Regions from separate parts of the Nonomuraea monospora genome, predicted to be linked through region 1. Evidence: predicted binding sites of a transcription regulator. Region 1 holds the regulator's gene; the other holds the start of a gene.

Region 1 (7,382 bases):
CGGGAGGGGCCGCGGTCCCCCATGGTCCGTTCGCGGGGACCGCGACCCCTCCGCCAGGGGAAGCCGGGCGTGGCAGGCACGGTCCACGCCCGGACAGGGTGGCTCACTTCAGCCCGAGACCGCCCACGGCGTCGGCGAGGCCGGCCGCTCCCGACCCGCCGCCCGGCAGGATCGCGACGCCTTCGAGGCTGTCCATCGCCTTCGGCAGCACCTGGCCGACCAGCTCGGCGCTGACCTCGCTGACCGGCTTCTGCAGGCCGAGCGGGGTGTCGACCCCGGTGCCGACGACGCGGTTGTTGTACGGGCCGTCGCCGATCGTCATCTGGTCGGGCAGCCTGCTGTCCAGCGGCGTCCCCGGCACCTCGGGCAGCGCGGAGAGCGGCGGCAGCGGCGGCAGGTCCGCCATGGTCGCCAGCTCCGACACCCCCGCCGGGCCCGGCATCATCGGGAACAGCGCGGGAGAGGCCGAGAACAGCGACGCCAGGCCCCACGTGGCACCCACGCCGCTCAGGTCGGCCATGTTCAGCACCTCCTTGCCGGTCGCCAGGCCGGTGAAGCCGAAGTGCCTGGCCATCTCCCCGGCCGCCATGGCCACCTTGTTGCTCTCGCTGGTGATCATGCGGCTGCCGGCCGTGCCGTTCTCCTCGATGTGCAGCGAGGAGGGGTTGTCACAGCTCGCGACGGCCGAGGCGGGCGAGAGCACCGCCGTCTCCGCGCAGCTATCCGCCATGGAGGAGCCGGCGAACAGCCAGCTGACGCCCGCGGTCAGAGCAGCCACCGCGATCATGCTCCGGAACTTCTGGAATGACACCGCACGTCCCCCTGAGTCGATGTCGGTGATCTGACGAACGCTGAACGTAGTCGGCCGCCGGCGCCGGGGAGTGCGGCTTGTCCTAAGAGTGGGGCGAACCTTACCGAGCGGGCGGCCCGATGACCCAGCCATGACACGCCGGAGCCCGGGGATCGCCTGGATCCCCGGGCTCCTTCGGTGCGGGGCTCTCAGGCCGCCCGCTGGATGAGCAGCTCGTCGTCGCCCAGCTCGACCACGACCTTGTCGCCGTCGGCCACCTCGCCGGACAGCACCGCCTTGGCCAGCTTGTCGCCGATGGCCGACTGCACCAGGCGGCGCAGCGGGCGGGCGCCGTACAGCGGGTCGTAGCCCGTCAGCGCCAGCCACTCGCGGGCCGCGGCCGTGACCTCCAGCGTCAGCCTGCGGTCGGCCAGGCGCCTGGCCAGGCGCTCGACCTGCAGGTCGACGATCTGCGCCAGCTCCTCGGAGCCGAGCGCGTCGAAGAGGATCACGTCGTCGAGCCGGTTGAGGAACTCCGGCTTGAACGAGCTGCGCACCGCCCCCATGACCGCCTCGCGCTTGGCGCCGTTCTCCAGCGACGGATCGACGAGGAACTGCGAGCCGATGTTGGAGGTCAGGATCAGGATCGTGTTGCGGAAGTCGACCGTGCGGCCCTGCCCGTCGGTCAGCCGCCCGTCGTCGAGCACCTGCAGCAGGATGTCGAACACCTCGGGATGGGCCTTCTCGACCTCGTCGAGCAGCACCACGGTGTACGGGCGCCGCCTGACGGCCTCGGTGAGCTGGCCGCCCTCCTCGTAGCCGACGTAGCCGGGAGGCGCGCCGACGAGCCTGGCCACGCTGTGCTTCTCGGAGTACTCGCTCATGTCGATGCGGGTCATCGCCCGCTCGTCGTCGAACAGGAACTCCGCCAGCGCCTTGGCCAGCTCGGTCTTGCCCACCCCCGTGGGGCCGAGGAACAGGAACGAGCCCGTCGGCCTGTCGGGGTCGGCGATGCCCGCGCGGCTGCGGCGTACGGCGTCGGAGACCGCCTGTACGGCCTGCTGCTGGCCGATGAGGCGCCTGCCCAGCTCCTCCTCCATGCGCAGCAGCTTGGTCGTCTCCGCCTCCAGCAGGCGCCCGGCGGGGATGCCGGTCCACGACGAGATCACCTCGGCGATGTCGTCGGCCCCGACCTCCTCCTTGACCATGGCGTTGTCGGGCGGCGCGGCCTCGGAGGCGGCCTTGAGCGCCTGCTCCAGCTTGGGCACCTCGGCGTACATGAGCCGCGAGGCCGCCTCGAAGTCGCCGTCGCGCTGGGCCCGCTCGGCCGCGCCCCGCGTGTCGTCGAGCTGCTTCTTCAGCTCGCCGACCTTGTTGAGCCCGGCCTTCTCGTGCTCCCAGCGGCCGACGAGGGCGTTGAGCTCCTCCTGCCGGTCGGCCAGCTCCTGGCGGAGCCGTTCGAGGCGCTGGACGCTCGCCTCGTCGGTCTCCTTCGACAGGGCCAGCTCCTCCATCTTCATGCGGTCGACGTTGCGCTGGAGCTGGTCGATCTCCACAGGGCGGGAGTCGATCTCCATGCGCAGCCGCGAGGCGGCCTCGTCGACCAGGTCGATGGCCTTGTCGGGCAGGAAGCGGTTGGTGATGTAGCGATCGGACAGCGCGGCGGCGGCCACCAGCGCGCTGTCGGCGATCTGCACCTGGTGGTGGGCCTCGTAGCGGCCCTTGAGCCCGCGCAGGATCGCGATGGTGTCCTCGACGGTGGGCTCGCCGACGTACACCTGCTGGAAGCGGCGCTCCAGCGCCGGGTCCTTCTCGATGCGCTCGCGGTACTCGTCGAGCGTCGTCGCGCCGATCATGCGCAGCTCGCCGCGGGCCAGCATGGGCTTGAGCATGTTGCCGGCGTCCATCGCGCCCTCGGCGGCTCCCGCGCCGACGACGGTGTGCAGCTCGTCGATGAACGTGACGATCTGCCCGTTGCTCTCCTTGATCTCGGAGAGCACGGCCTTGAGCCGCTCCTCGAACTCGCCGCGGTACTTCGCGCCGGCCACCATCGCGCCCAGGTCGAGCGAGATGAGCCGCTTGTTGCGCAGCGACTCGGGCACGTCGCCGGCCACGATGCGCTGGGCCAGGCCCTCGACGACGGCGGTCTTGCCGACGCCGGGCTCGCCGATGAGCACCGGGTTGTTCTTGGTGCGGCGGCTGAGCACCTGGACCACGCGGCGGATCTCGGAGTCGCGGCCGATGACCGGGTCGAGCTTGCCCCCGCGCGCCCGCTCGGTCAGGTCGACGCCGTACTTCTCCAGCGCCTGGTAGGTGTCCTCAGGCGTCTCGCTGGTGACGCGGGCGTTGCCGCGCACCTTCTCGAACGCGTCGAGCAGCGCCTGCGGCGTCGCCCCCTGCGACTTGAGCAGCTCGGCCGACTGGCCCCCGTCGGCGGCCAGACCGACCAGCAGGTGCTCGGTCGAGACGTAGAGGTCTTCGAGGCGGTTGGCGTGCTGGGCGGCGGTGTTGAGCACCGTCAGGAGCTGGCGGGAGCTGGACGGCGCCCCCACCGTCGAGCCCTGCGCCTTCGGCAGCGCCGCGAGCTGCTCCTCGGTGCGCGCCCGCATCGTGCGCCAGTCGGCGCCGACGGCTTCGAGCAGCGGCACGGCGGTGCCGCCCGTCTGCGAGAGCAGCGTGGTCAGCAGGTGAGCCGGGGAGATCTCCGGGTTGCCCTCGGCGGCGGCGCGCCGCATGGCACCCGAGAGCGCTTCCTGGCTCTTCTGGGTGAGCTTGTAGTCCATGACTTTCTAGGCCCCCGGTGGCAGCTCGTAGCGGATCAAGGCTCTGACCATGCGCATCTCGGCGCGCAGGCGGTGAACCTCCTCACGCAGCCGCAGAGCTTCGTTCTCGAGCTCGAGAATCCGCTTGATCCCCGCGAGGTTGATGCCCTCTTCCTGGGAGAGCCGCTGCACCTCGCGGAGCTGGATGATGTCTCTGGTGGAGTAGAGGCGGCCGCGGCCCGCCGTGCGCCCAGGACTGACCAGGCCGAGCCGGTCGTACTGCCGCAACGTCTGCGGGTGGAGCCCGGAGAGCTGCGCGGCCACCGAGATCACATAGACAGGGGTGTCGTCTGAAAGGTCGAAATAGTTGGCGTCCATCGGCTACTCGCTTCTGGCTCGCTGAATGAGCTCTGCGCGCGGGTCGTCGCTCGCGTGCGCGGTGTTGAACTCGTTGAGCAGCTCACGCGACTTGTCGTCGAGCGTCTTGGGCACGACCACCTCGACGCTCGCGAGCAGGTCGCCCTTGCTGCCGTCCTTCCTCGTGACGCCCCTGCCGCGGACGCGGAACGTGCGCCCGTTGGGGGTGCCCGCGGGAATGCGCAGCGTGACCGGCATGCCCTTGAGGATCGGCACCTTGATCTCGGCCCCGAGCGCGGCCTCCGTGAACGTCACGGGAACCGTGATCGTGAGGTTGTCGGCCGCTCTGCCGAACACGGGGTGCGGCTTGACGTGCGTCTGGATGTAGAGATCGCCCGCCGGGCCGCCGTTCTCGCCCGGCGCCCCCTTGCCCTTGAGCTTGACCCGCTGGCCGTCGGCCACCCCCGCGGGAATGCGCGCCTGGATGGTGCGGGTGCTCTTGGCGCGGCCGCTGCCCTCGCACACGGGGCAGGGGTCGTCCACGATCAGCCCGCGGCCCTTGCAGTCGCGGCAGGGCTCGGAGAAGGCGAAGTTGCCGAGGTTGCGGCTGGCCGCGCCGGTGCCCTCACAGGTGGGGCAGACCCTGGGGGTCGTGCCCGCCTTGGCGCCGGTGCCGCTGCACGCGGTGCAGGCGGCGGAGCTGGTCAGCCTGAGTGACACGGTGGTGCCCTCGACGGCTTCGGTGAACGTCAGCGTCACCTCGGACTCGATGTCCTGGCCACGCCGCGGGCGGGTCGCGCCGGTGGTGCGGCCGGCGCCGCCGCTCCCGCGGTTGAACAGCCCGCCGAACAGGTCGCCGAGCCGCTCGCCCGCGCTGCCGCTCTGCCCGGTCTGCTGGCTGGTGCCGCCGAACAGGTCGCCGAAGTCGAACGGGAAACCGCCACCGCCGGGGCGCTGACCGCCCACCCCGGACCCGAACAGCGTGCGCGCGTCGTCGTACTCCTTGCGGCGCTTGCCGTCGGACAGGACGTCGTAGGCCTCGGAGACCTCCTTGAACTTGGTCTCCTTGGTGACGTCGCCCTGGTTGGTGTCCGGGTGGTACTGCCTGGCCAGCTTCCGGTACGCCTTCTTGATCTCGTCGGCGGTGGCGGTCTTGGGCACACCAAGGACGGCGTAGTAGTCCTTTTCCAGGTAGTCCTTGGTGCTCATCTACGGCCCTTCGTCCTTCGCTTAGTTTTCGTCGTCATCGGACGCGGCGGGGGCGTCCTCAGGCTCGGCGACGGCCACCCGCGCCGGGCGCAGCACCCTGTCACCCATCCGGTATCCAGGCTGCAACACTTCGACGGCCGTCGGCTCGGTGACGTCCGGCGAATAACTGTGCATCAGCGCCTCGTGGACGGTCGGGTCGAACGGCTCGCCCTTCTGCCCGAAGGCGCTGAGGCCCAGCTTGGTGAGAGCCGACTCCAGCGACTCGGCCACCTTCGCGAAGCCGCCCGTCAGCTCACCGTGGTCACGGGCCCTGCCGATGTCGTCGAGCACGGGCAGGAGCTCCGTCAGCGCCCCCGCGACGGCCTGCTCCCGCACCGCGGCGCGGTCGCGCTCGACCCGCCTGCGGTAGTTGACGTACTCGGCCTGGAGGCGCTGCAGGTCCGCGGTCCGCTCGGCGAGCTGGGCCTCCAGCTCGCCGTTGCCGGTGCCGGCAGGCGTCTCGGACGCCTGCTCGGCCCACTGGTCGGCGGGGACGGAGTCCCTGACCTGACCCGTCTCCGGGTCGATCTTGCGGTTGTCGCGGATCACCGGCTCCTCGTGCCCGTTGTCGCGCGGCGGCATCACTGGTCCTTCTTCGGCTGGTCGTCGTCGACGATCTCGGCCTCGACCACGTCGTCATCGGCCTTCTGGCCCTGCTGGTCGGTCGTGGCGTCCTGCGGGGCGCCCTCGCCGCCGGCCTGCTGGCCCTGGCTCTGCGCGTAGATGGCCGAGCCCATCTTCTGGCTGACCGTGGCGAGCTTCTCCGCGGAGGTGCGGATGACGTCGGTGTCGGTGCCCTCCAGAGCCTTCTTCAGCTCGGTCAGGGCGTCGTTGACCTCGGTCTTGATCTCGCCGGGGACCTTGTCGTCGTTCTCGCGGAGGAACTTCTCCGTCTGGTAGGCCAGACCGTCCGCGTTGTTGCGGACCTCGGCCTCCTCGCGGCGCTTCTTGTCCTCCTCGGCGTACGACTCCGCCTCGCGCATCATGCGCTCGATGTCGTCCTTCGGCAGCGCGGAGCCGCCGGTGATCGTCATCGTCTGCTCCTTGCCCGTGCCCAGGTCCTTGGCGGAGACGTTGACGATGCCGTTGGCGTCGATGTCGAAGGTGACCTCGATCTGCGGGATGCCGCGCGGGGCCGGCGCGATGCCGGTCAGCTCGAAGGTCGCCAGCTTCTTGTTGTACGAGGCGATCTCGCGCTCGCCCTGGTAGACCTGGATCTGCACCGACGGCTGGTTGTCCTCGGCCGTGGTGAAGACCTCGGAGCGCTTGGTCGGGATCGTCGTGTTGCGCTCGATGATCTTGGTGAAGATGCCGCCCTTGGTCTCGATGCCCAGCGACAGCGGGGTCACGTCGAGCAGCAGGACATCCTTGACCTCACCCTTGAGCACACCGGCCTGGAGCGCGGCGCCGATGGCCACGACCTCGTCCGGGTTGACGCCCTTGTTGGGCTCCTTGCCGCCGGTCAGCTCCTTGACGAGCTCGGAGACGGCGGGCATACGGGTCGAGCCGCCGACGAGCACCACGTGCGCGATGTCGGAGACCTTGATGCCGGCGTCCTTGATGACCTGGTGGAACGGGCCCTTGGTCCGCTCGAGCAGGTCGGCCGTCAGGCGCTGGAACTCCGAGCGCGTCAGCTTCTCGTCGAGGTGCAGCGGGCCCTCGGAGGAAGCCGTGATGTAGGGGAGGTTGATGTTGGTCTCGGACTGGCTGGACAGCTCGATCTTGGCCTTCTCGGCCGCCTCGCGCAGGCGCTGGAGCGCCATCTTGTCCTTGGCCAGGTCGACGCCGTGCGCGTTCTGGAAGCGCTTGACCAGCTCGTCCACGACGCGCTGGTCCCAGTCGTCGCCGCCGAGGTGGTTGTCACCGGAGGTGGCCTTGACCTCGACGAAGCCGTGGCCGTCCTCCTGGCCGACGTCGAGCAGCGACACGTCGAAGGTGCCGCCACCGAGGTCGAAGACCAGGATCGTCTGGTCCTGCTCCTTGTCGAGGCCGTAGGCGAGGGCCGCCGCGGTCGGCTCGTTGATGATGCGCAGCACGTTCAGGCCCGCGACCGTGCCGGCCTCCTTGGTGGCCTGGCGCTGGGCGTCGTTGAAGTAGGCCGGGACGGTGACCACCGCGTCGGTGATCTTCTCGCCCAGGTAGGCCTCGGCGTCCTGCTTGAGCTTCTGCAGCACGAAGGCGCTGATCTGCTGTGGCGAGAACTTCTTCCCGTCGATCTCCTGCGA
Region 2 (7,382 bases), on a different contig from region 1:
CCTTCTGGTCCTGCAGCAGCTTGCCGAGCGTGACGATGTTGGCGTCCTTCTCGTGGCCGGCCTGCACGACCAGGCCGTTCACGTACGGGTTGCCCTCGGTCTTCTCCAGCACCAGCGCCTGCGAGGCGGGCTTGAGACCGGCCTCGATGGCGTAGTTGCCGTTAATCACCGCGGCGTCCACGTCCTCCAGCGAACGCGGGAGCTGCGCCGCCTCCAGCGGCTTGAACTGCAGGTTCTTCGGGTTGCCCGTCACGTCGCGCTCGGTCGCGGCGGTGCCGACGCCGTCCTTGAGCGTGACGATGCCGTTGTCGGCGAGCAGCTTGAGCGCGCGGCCGAGGTTGGTGGCGTCGTTCGGCAGGGCCACGGTGGCGCCACTGGCCAGGGCGGAGACGTCCGTGATCTTCTTGGAGTAGAGGCCGAGCGGCTCCAGGTGCACCGGCGTGACGAAGCTCAGCTTGGTGCCCTTGGTGGTGTTGAAGTCGTCCAGGTACGGCTTGTGCTGGAAGAAGTTGGCCGTGAGCTGGCCCTCGTCGAGCTGCACGTTCGGCTGCACGTAGTCGGTGAACTCGACGACCTCCAGCTTGAGGCCGGCGGCCGGGGCCAGGTTGTCCTTGACGAAGTTGAGGATCTCGGCGTGCGGCACGGGGCTGGCGCCGACCTTCAGCACCGCGTCGGCGCCCTCGGCCGCCGCGGTGGCGGACGTGGTGCTCGTCGCGGTCTGCGACGTGCCGCATGCGGCGAGCGACAGAGCCAGCGCGACGGCACCCACAAGGCGGTGAATTTTCATGATTTTTCCTTACTTATGCGATAGGCGCCGAGCGACCCAGTCGCCCAGGCTCTGCAGGAGTTGCACGATCACGAGCAGCAGCACGACCGTCACGATCATGAGGAGCGTCTCGAACCGCTGGTACCCGTACCGGACGGCCAGGTCGCCCAGCCCGCCGCCGCCCAGCGTGCCGGCCATCGCGGAGTAGCCGATCAGCGCGACGACGGTCACGGTGAGGCCCGCCACCAGGCCGGGCAGCGCCTCGGGCAGCAGGACCTTGCGCACGATGGCGGTCCTGCTCGCGCCCATGGCCTGGGCGGCCTGCACCACGTCCGTGCCGACCTCCCTGAGCGCGGTCTCGACCAGCCGGGCGAAGAACGGCACCGCGCCGACCGTCAGCGGCACCACGAACGCGGCGGTCCCGATGGTGGTGCCGACGACGAGCCGGGTGAACGGGATGATCGCGATCATCAGCACGATGAACGGCAGCGACCGCCCGACGTTGACCACGAACCCGAGCCCCGTCTTGAACGCCGGCAGCGGACGCAGCCCGTCCCGGTCGAACACCACGAGCGCCACGCCCAGCGGCAGCCCGAGCAGCACGGTGAACAGCGTCGACCAGCCCACCATCTGCGCGGTCTCCACCGTCGCCGGCCACAGCAGCGGCAGCATCTCTTCCCAGGTCACGGCGCCTCCTCCACGATCAGGCCGGTCTCACGCAGATAGGCGAGCGCCGCGGGCGCCTCGGCGCCGTCCAGCGCCACCCGCAGGCGTCCGACGGACCCGGCCGCCAGGTCCTCGATGGAGCCGCCCAGGATGCTCAGGTCCACGTCGAACTTGCGCACCACCTCCGACACCACGGGCCTGCCCGGCTCGCCGGTGAACGTCAGCGTCACCGAGCCGGCGGGGGCGGGCTCGGGCAGCGGGAAGATCTCCCTGGTCAGGCGGGAACCGGGCGTCCTGATCAGGTCGGCGATGGCGCCGGACTCCTCGATGCGGCCCTGGGACATGATGGCCACCGAGTCGCAGACGCTCTTGACCACGTTCATCTCGTGGGTGATCAGCAGGATCGTCAGGCCCAGCTCCGCGTTCAGCCGCTTGAGCAGGGCGAGGATCGACTGCGTGGTGGCCGGGTCGAGCGCCGAGGTGGCCTCGTCCGACAGCAGCACCGACGGGTTGCCCGCCAGCGCCCTGGCGATGCCGACGCGCTGCTTCTGGCCGCCGGAGAGCTGGTGCGGGCGGTCCTTGCCGCGCCCTGCCAGGCCGACCAGCTCCAGCAGCTCGCCGACGCGGCGCTCGCGCTCGGCCCTGGGCACGCCCATGACCTCCAGCGGGAAGGCCACGTTCCCGGCGACCGTGCGCGAGGAGAGCAGCGCGAAGTGCTGGTGGATCATGCCGATGCGCTGCCTGGCGCGGTTCAGGTCGCGGTCGCCGAGCGCGGTCAGGTCCTGGCCCGCGACGGTGACGGTGCCCGCGGTGGGGCGTTCGAGCAGGTTGACGCAGCGCAGCAGCGTGCTCTTGCCGGCGCCGCTCTGGCCGAGCACGCCGTAGATCTCGCCTTCGCGCACGTGCAGGTCCACGCCGTCCAACGCGACGGTCGTGCCGTACTGCTTGCGCAGGCCTGAAGCCTGGATCACTGGGATTCCCCATGGCTGAGGGCGGCCGGGGCCGCGGGAACGTACATCACCGGTGGAGGAGGGACTGCGGCCCTCAGCGGGTGCCGGGGTGGAAGGGCAGGTGACTCAGCCTGCGCAGCACGAAAACGGGTGCGATCATGACGACCTTCGAGGAGAACGGGCGGACGGGTTGCTCTTAACGGGCCGGCATTCGCCCCATACGCATGCGTCGACACGCGGCCCCCGTCAGGGGAGTGCCGCGACCGGTCGCGTATGCCTCGTTCACGCCGTTGCTAACGACGAGGTGATATCCCGGTATTCCTGATCTGTTTCGTGATCTGCGTCACGACGTGCGAACACCCCGCCGCGCGCCCCTGGGAAGGCCGGGCGCGGCGGGGTGTGTCCTCGGGGATCAGGCCGCCACGGAGGAGGCGACCTTCGCCGGGGTGAGCGCGATGTCCAGGACCTCGCGCACGTCGCTGACGGTGTGGATGGTCAGCTCGTCGCGGACCTCCGCGGGCACGTCGTCCAGGTCCGGCTCGTTGCGGGCCGGGATGAGGACGGTGGTGATGCCCGCCCGGTGCGCCGCCAGCAGCTTCTGCTTGACGCCGCCGATCGGCAGCACCCGCCCGGTCAGCGAGATCTCGCCGGTCATGGCCACGTCGCCGCGCACCTGCCGTCCGGACAGGAGCGAGGCCAGCGCCGTCGTCAGCGTCACACCGGCCGACGGGCCGTCCTTGGGCACCGCGCCCGCCGGGAAGTGCACGTGCACCGAGCGGTCCTTCAGCGCGGTGACCGGCAGCTCCAGCTCCGCGCCGTGCGAGCGCAGGTAGGACAGCGCGATCCGCGCCGACTCCTTCATCACGTCGCCGAGCTGGCCGGTCAGCGTCAGGCCCGTCTCGCCGGTCTCCGGGTCGGCCAGGGACGCCTCGACGTACAGGACGTCGCCGCCGGCTCCGGTGACCGCCAGGCCGGTGGCCACGCCGGGCACCGAGGTGCGCTGCTTGGCCTCGGGCAGCGACGACTCCGGCACGAACCTCGGCCGCCCGATGTAGCCCACCAGGTCGTCCTCGCCCACGGTGACGGGCAGCTCGTCCTTGGCCGCCACCTTGCGCAGGATCCTGGCGACCGAGCGCTCCAGCGAGCGGACGCCGGCCTCGCGGGTGTACTCGGCGGCCAGCTTACGCAGCGCCGCGTCCTCGACCTTGACCTCGTCGGGGGTCAGCCCGGCCAGTTCGAGCTGCCTGGGCAGCAGGTGGTCGCGGGCGATCGCCACCTTCTCGTCCTCGGTGTAGCCGTCGAGCGTGACGATCTCCATGCGGTCCAGCAGCGGCCCCGGGATGGCCTCCAGGACGTTGGCCGTGGCCAGGAACAGCACGTCGGACAGGTCCAGCTCGACCTCGAGGTAGTGGTCGCGGAAGGTGTGGTTCTGCGCCGGGTCGAGCACCTCCAGCAGGGCGGCCGTGGGGTCGCCGCGGTAGTCGGCGCCGACCTTGTCGACCTCGTCGAGCAGGACGACCGGGTTCATCGAGCCGGCCTCGCGGATGGCGCGCACGACCCGGCCGGGCAGCGCGCCGACGTAGGTGCGCCGGTGGCCGCGGATCTCGGCCTCGTCGCGGACGCCGCCGAGCGCCACCCGGACGAACTTGCGGCCCATCGCGCGCGCCACGGACTCGCCCAGCGAGGTCTTGCCGACTCCGGGAGGACCCGCCAGGGCCAGCACGGCGCCGCTGCGCCGGCCGCCCACCACGCCGAGGCCCTTGTCCTGGCGGCGCTTGCGCACGGCCAGGTGCTCGATGATGCGGTCCTTCACGTCGTCGAGGCCGGTGTGGTCGGCGTCGAGCACCGCCCGGGCGCCGGTGATGTCGTAGTTGTCCTCGGTGCGCTCGTTCCACGGGATGTCGAGGACGGTGTCGAGCCAGGTGCGGATCCAGCCGCTCTCCGGCGACTGGTCGGAGGTCCGCTCCAGCTTGTCGACCTCCTTGAGGGCGGCCTCGCGCACCTTCTCCGGCAGGTCGGCGGCCTCCACGCGGGCCCGGTAGTCCTCCTCCTCGGTCTCGGCGGAGTCGCCGTTGAGCTCCTTCAGCTCCTTGCGGACGGCGGCGAGCTGCTGGCGCAGCAGGAACTCCCGCTGCTGCTTCTCCATGCCCTCCTGGACGTCCTTGCGGATCGTCTCGGCGACGTCGAGCTCGGCGAGGTGGTCGCGGGACCACTCGATCAGCTTGGCCAGCCGCCCGGCCGGGTCGGCCTCCTCCAGCAGCTCGACCTTCTGCGCCGTGGTCAGCCACGGGGTGTAGCCGGAGCTGTCGGCCAGCACGGACGGGTCGTCGATCGTGTTGACCTGGTCGACCACCTGCCAGGCGCCGCGCTTCTGCAGGATGGTGGTGGCCAGCGCCTTGTACTCCTTGGCCAGCTCCTGGGCGCGCTCACCGGCGGCGACGGTGTCGATCGTCTCGGCCTCGACCCAGAGTGCGGCGCCGGGGCCGGTCGTGCCGGTGCCCACGCGCACCCGGTTCACGCCGCGCACCACGGCGGCGGGCTCGCCGCCCGGCAGCCTCCCGACCTGCTCGACAACGGCCTGGACGCCGATCGCGCCGTAACGGCCGTCAACGCGGGGAACGAGAAGGACCCGTGGCTTGTTGCCACCGGATGCACGTGCCGCCTCTATGGCGGCGCGCACCTCGGAGTCGGACAGGTCCAGCGGAACCACCATGCCCGGCAGGACGACCTCGTCGTCCAGCGGCAGGACCGGGAGGATCAAGCTCTCACTCATGCGAACTCCAAAGGGTTGAGTTATACCGGCTCAACTCATCGGAGCCCTGCACTGTTCCCTTCCTTGACGATGTTCGCTCACGGCGATCGTAATCTTGTAAGCAGTACCTGAGGGTGACAGGAACGTCAAACCCTGGTGTGACGACCGCCCGCGCTTGCCCTCGTAAGCTTGACCAGGTGATCCGCGTCCCCCGTCTGCGCCCGTTCCGGCGGTCCGAAGCCCCCCGGCGCCCGAGGCCGGGGGTGCGGGAGACCGGCCGCAAGCTCGTGCGGCCGTTCGTGCTGGCGCTGTTCGAGGGCGACGCCGACCCGCCGTTCGCCGCCCGCCGCCTCACGTTCAGGACCCCCCGGTGGCTGGGGTCGCTGGTGCCCGGCAGGTCCTACGACCTCGTCCAGGCCGCCGACCTGCTGCTCGCCTTCGTCCTGTACGGCATCATGATCAGCACCGGCCTCGACTGGAACGACGCCGCGGCCCGCGCCCACATCGCCGACCCACGCGTCCCCGGGCCCGCCCCGCTGATCTTCATGTACCTGATCGCGATCGGCGTCTCGCTGCCCATCGCCCTGCGCGACCGATGGCCGCTGGCGGCCTGGCGGGTCGCCGCCGTGATGCTGCCCCTGATCGTCTACGTGACCATGACGGTCGGCGACGTCGTGCCGCCCTACCCCATCGCGGCCATCCTCATGTACCTGCTCGTGCTCTACTCGGTCGCGGTCAGGTGCGAGCGGCGGATCACGGTGGGCGTCTGGGCACTGACGGTCCTGACCGTCTGGATCGTGCACCCCGACTCCATGTTCCTGGCCACGATCATCGCCTCGGTCGCCGTCCTGTTCGGCTACAACGTGCGCGCCCGGCGCACCGCCACCGCCCGCCTCGTGCGGGAGGAGCAGCGCACGCGGGAGGCGGAGAGCGCGCAGTCGGTGCTGGAGGAGCGCGCCCGCATCGCGCGCGAGCTGCACGACGTGGTCGCGCACCACATGTCGGTGATCGCCATCCAGGCGGAGGCGGTGCCGCTCAAGGCGGCCGGCGACGTGGCGCAGCTCGAAGCCGGGCTGGCCGAGATCCGGGCGCTGTCCCTGGAGGCCATCGCGGACCTGCGCCAGGTGCTCGGCGTGCTGCGCGACCCGCAGGGCCGCACCGACACCGCGCCGCAGCCGGGGCTCGACCGGGTGGACGAGCTGGTCTCCAACGCGCGTGCCGCGGGGCTGACCGTGCTGGTCAAGCGGTCGGGGGCGCTCGACGGGCAGCCGCAGGCGGTGGAGCTGTCGGCGTACCGGATCGTGCAGGAGTCGCTGTCGAACGCGATGCGGCACGCGCCCGGCGCCACCGTCGCGGTGGACATCGCCCGGCTGGGCGACGAACTGCGGCTGCGCATCATCAACGGGCCAGGCGCCGTGACAGACGCCGGGGCGGGAGCTGGGTTTGGGGCTGGGTCCGGGCCTGGGTTCGGGGCTGGGTCCGGTGCCGGGCAGGAGGCCGCGTCCGGGGCCGCGGGCCCGCCGGGGCGTGGGGCCGGGCAGGGGCTCGTGGGAATGCGGGAGCGGGCGGCGCTGCTCGGGGGCACGCTCGACGCCGGGCCCGTCGACGGCGGAGGTTTCGAGGTGGTCGCGACGTTACCCGTCGCGGAAAGGGAGAGCGCTTGATCCGGGTACTGATCGCCGACGACCAGGGCATGGTGCGCACCGGGTTCACGGTGTTCCTGAGCGGCCAGCCGGACATCGAGGTGGTGGGCGAGGCCGCCGACGGGCTCCAGGCCGTCGAGCGGGCCGCCGAGCTGCGGCCCGACGTGGTGCTCATGGACGTGCGCATGCCCGTCATGAACGGCCTGGAGGCCACCAGGGAGCTGACGGCGCGCCAGGACACCGCGAAGGTGCTCGTCCTGACGACGTTCGACCTCGACGACTACGTCTACGAGGCGTTGCGGGCGGGGGCCAGCGGGTTCCTGCTCAAGGACGCCTCAGCCGCGCAGCTCGCCGAGGCCGTCCGGGTGGTGGCGGCCGGGGAGGCGCTCATCGCCCCGGCGATCACCAAGCGGCTGATCACCGAGTTCGCCCGGCTGGGCGGGCCGCGGGCGGTGACGGGGCGGCGGCTCGACGAGCTGACCGAGCGGGAGACCGAGGTGCTCGGGCTGGTGGCGCAGGCGCTGTCCAACCAGGAGATCGCCGAGAAGTTGTTCGTGGCGGAGCAGACGGTCAAGACGCATGTGGGGCGGGTGCTGATGAAGCTG

Evidence for each region. Region 1 encodes HspR, which represses chaperone genes until heat shock. Its sites were predicted from a motif close to ANTTGAGTCNNNNNGACTCAANT; they were not measured.
Region 2: the regulator HspR is predicted to act here: its motif matches at 5,169-5,191, upstream of lon (endopeptidase La).

The regions. Positions count from the first base shown of each region.
Region 1 is NZ_BAAAQX010000028.1:125,403-132,784, reverse strand. It holds gene ABD331_RS40830 (hypothetical protein) at 104-778, opposite strand; gene clpB (ATP-dependent chaperone ClpB) at 1,000-3,573, opposite strand; gene ABD331_RS40820 (heat shock protein transcriptional repressor HspR) at 3,580-3,930, opposite strand; gene dnaJ (molecular chaperone DnaJ) at 3,934-5,118, opposite strand; gene grpE (nucleotide exchange factor GrpE) at 5,140-5,739, opposite strand; gene dnaK (molecular chaperone DnaK) at 5,739-7,382, opposite strand, start outside.
Region 2 is NZ_BAAAQX010000011.1:233,859-241,240, forward strand. It holds gene ABD331_RS23315 (MetQ/NlpA family ABC transporter substrate-binding protein) at 1-787, opposite strand, end outside; gene ABD331_RS23320 (methionine ABC transporter permease) at 797-1,453, opposite strand; gene ABD331_RS23325 (methionine ABC transporter ATP-binding protein) at 1,450-2,403, opposite strand; gene lon (endopeptidase La) at 2,795-5,155, opposite strand; gene ABD331_RS23335 (sensor histidine kinase) at 5,332-6,798, shown strand; gene ABD331_RS23340 (response regulator) at 6,795-7,382, shown strand, end outside.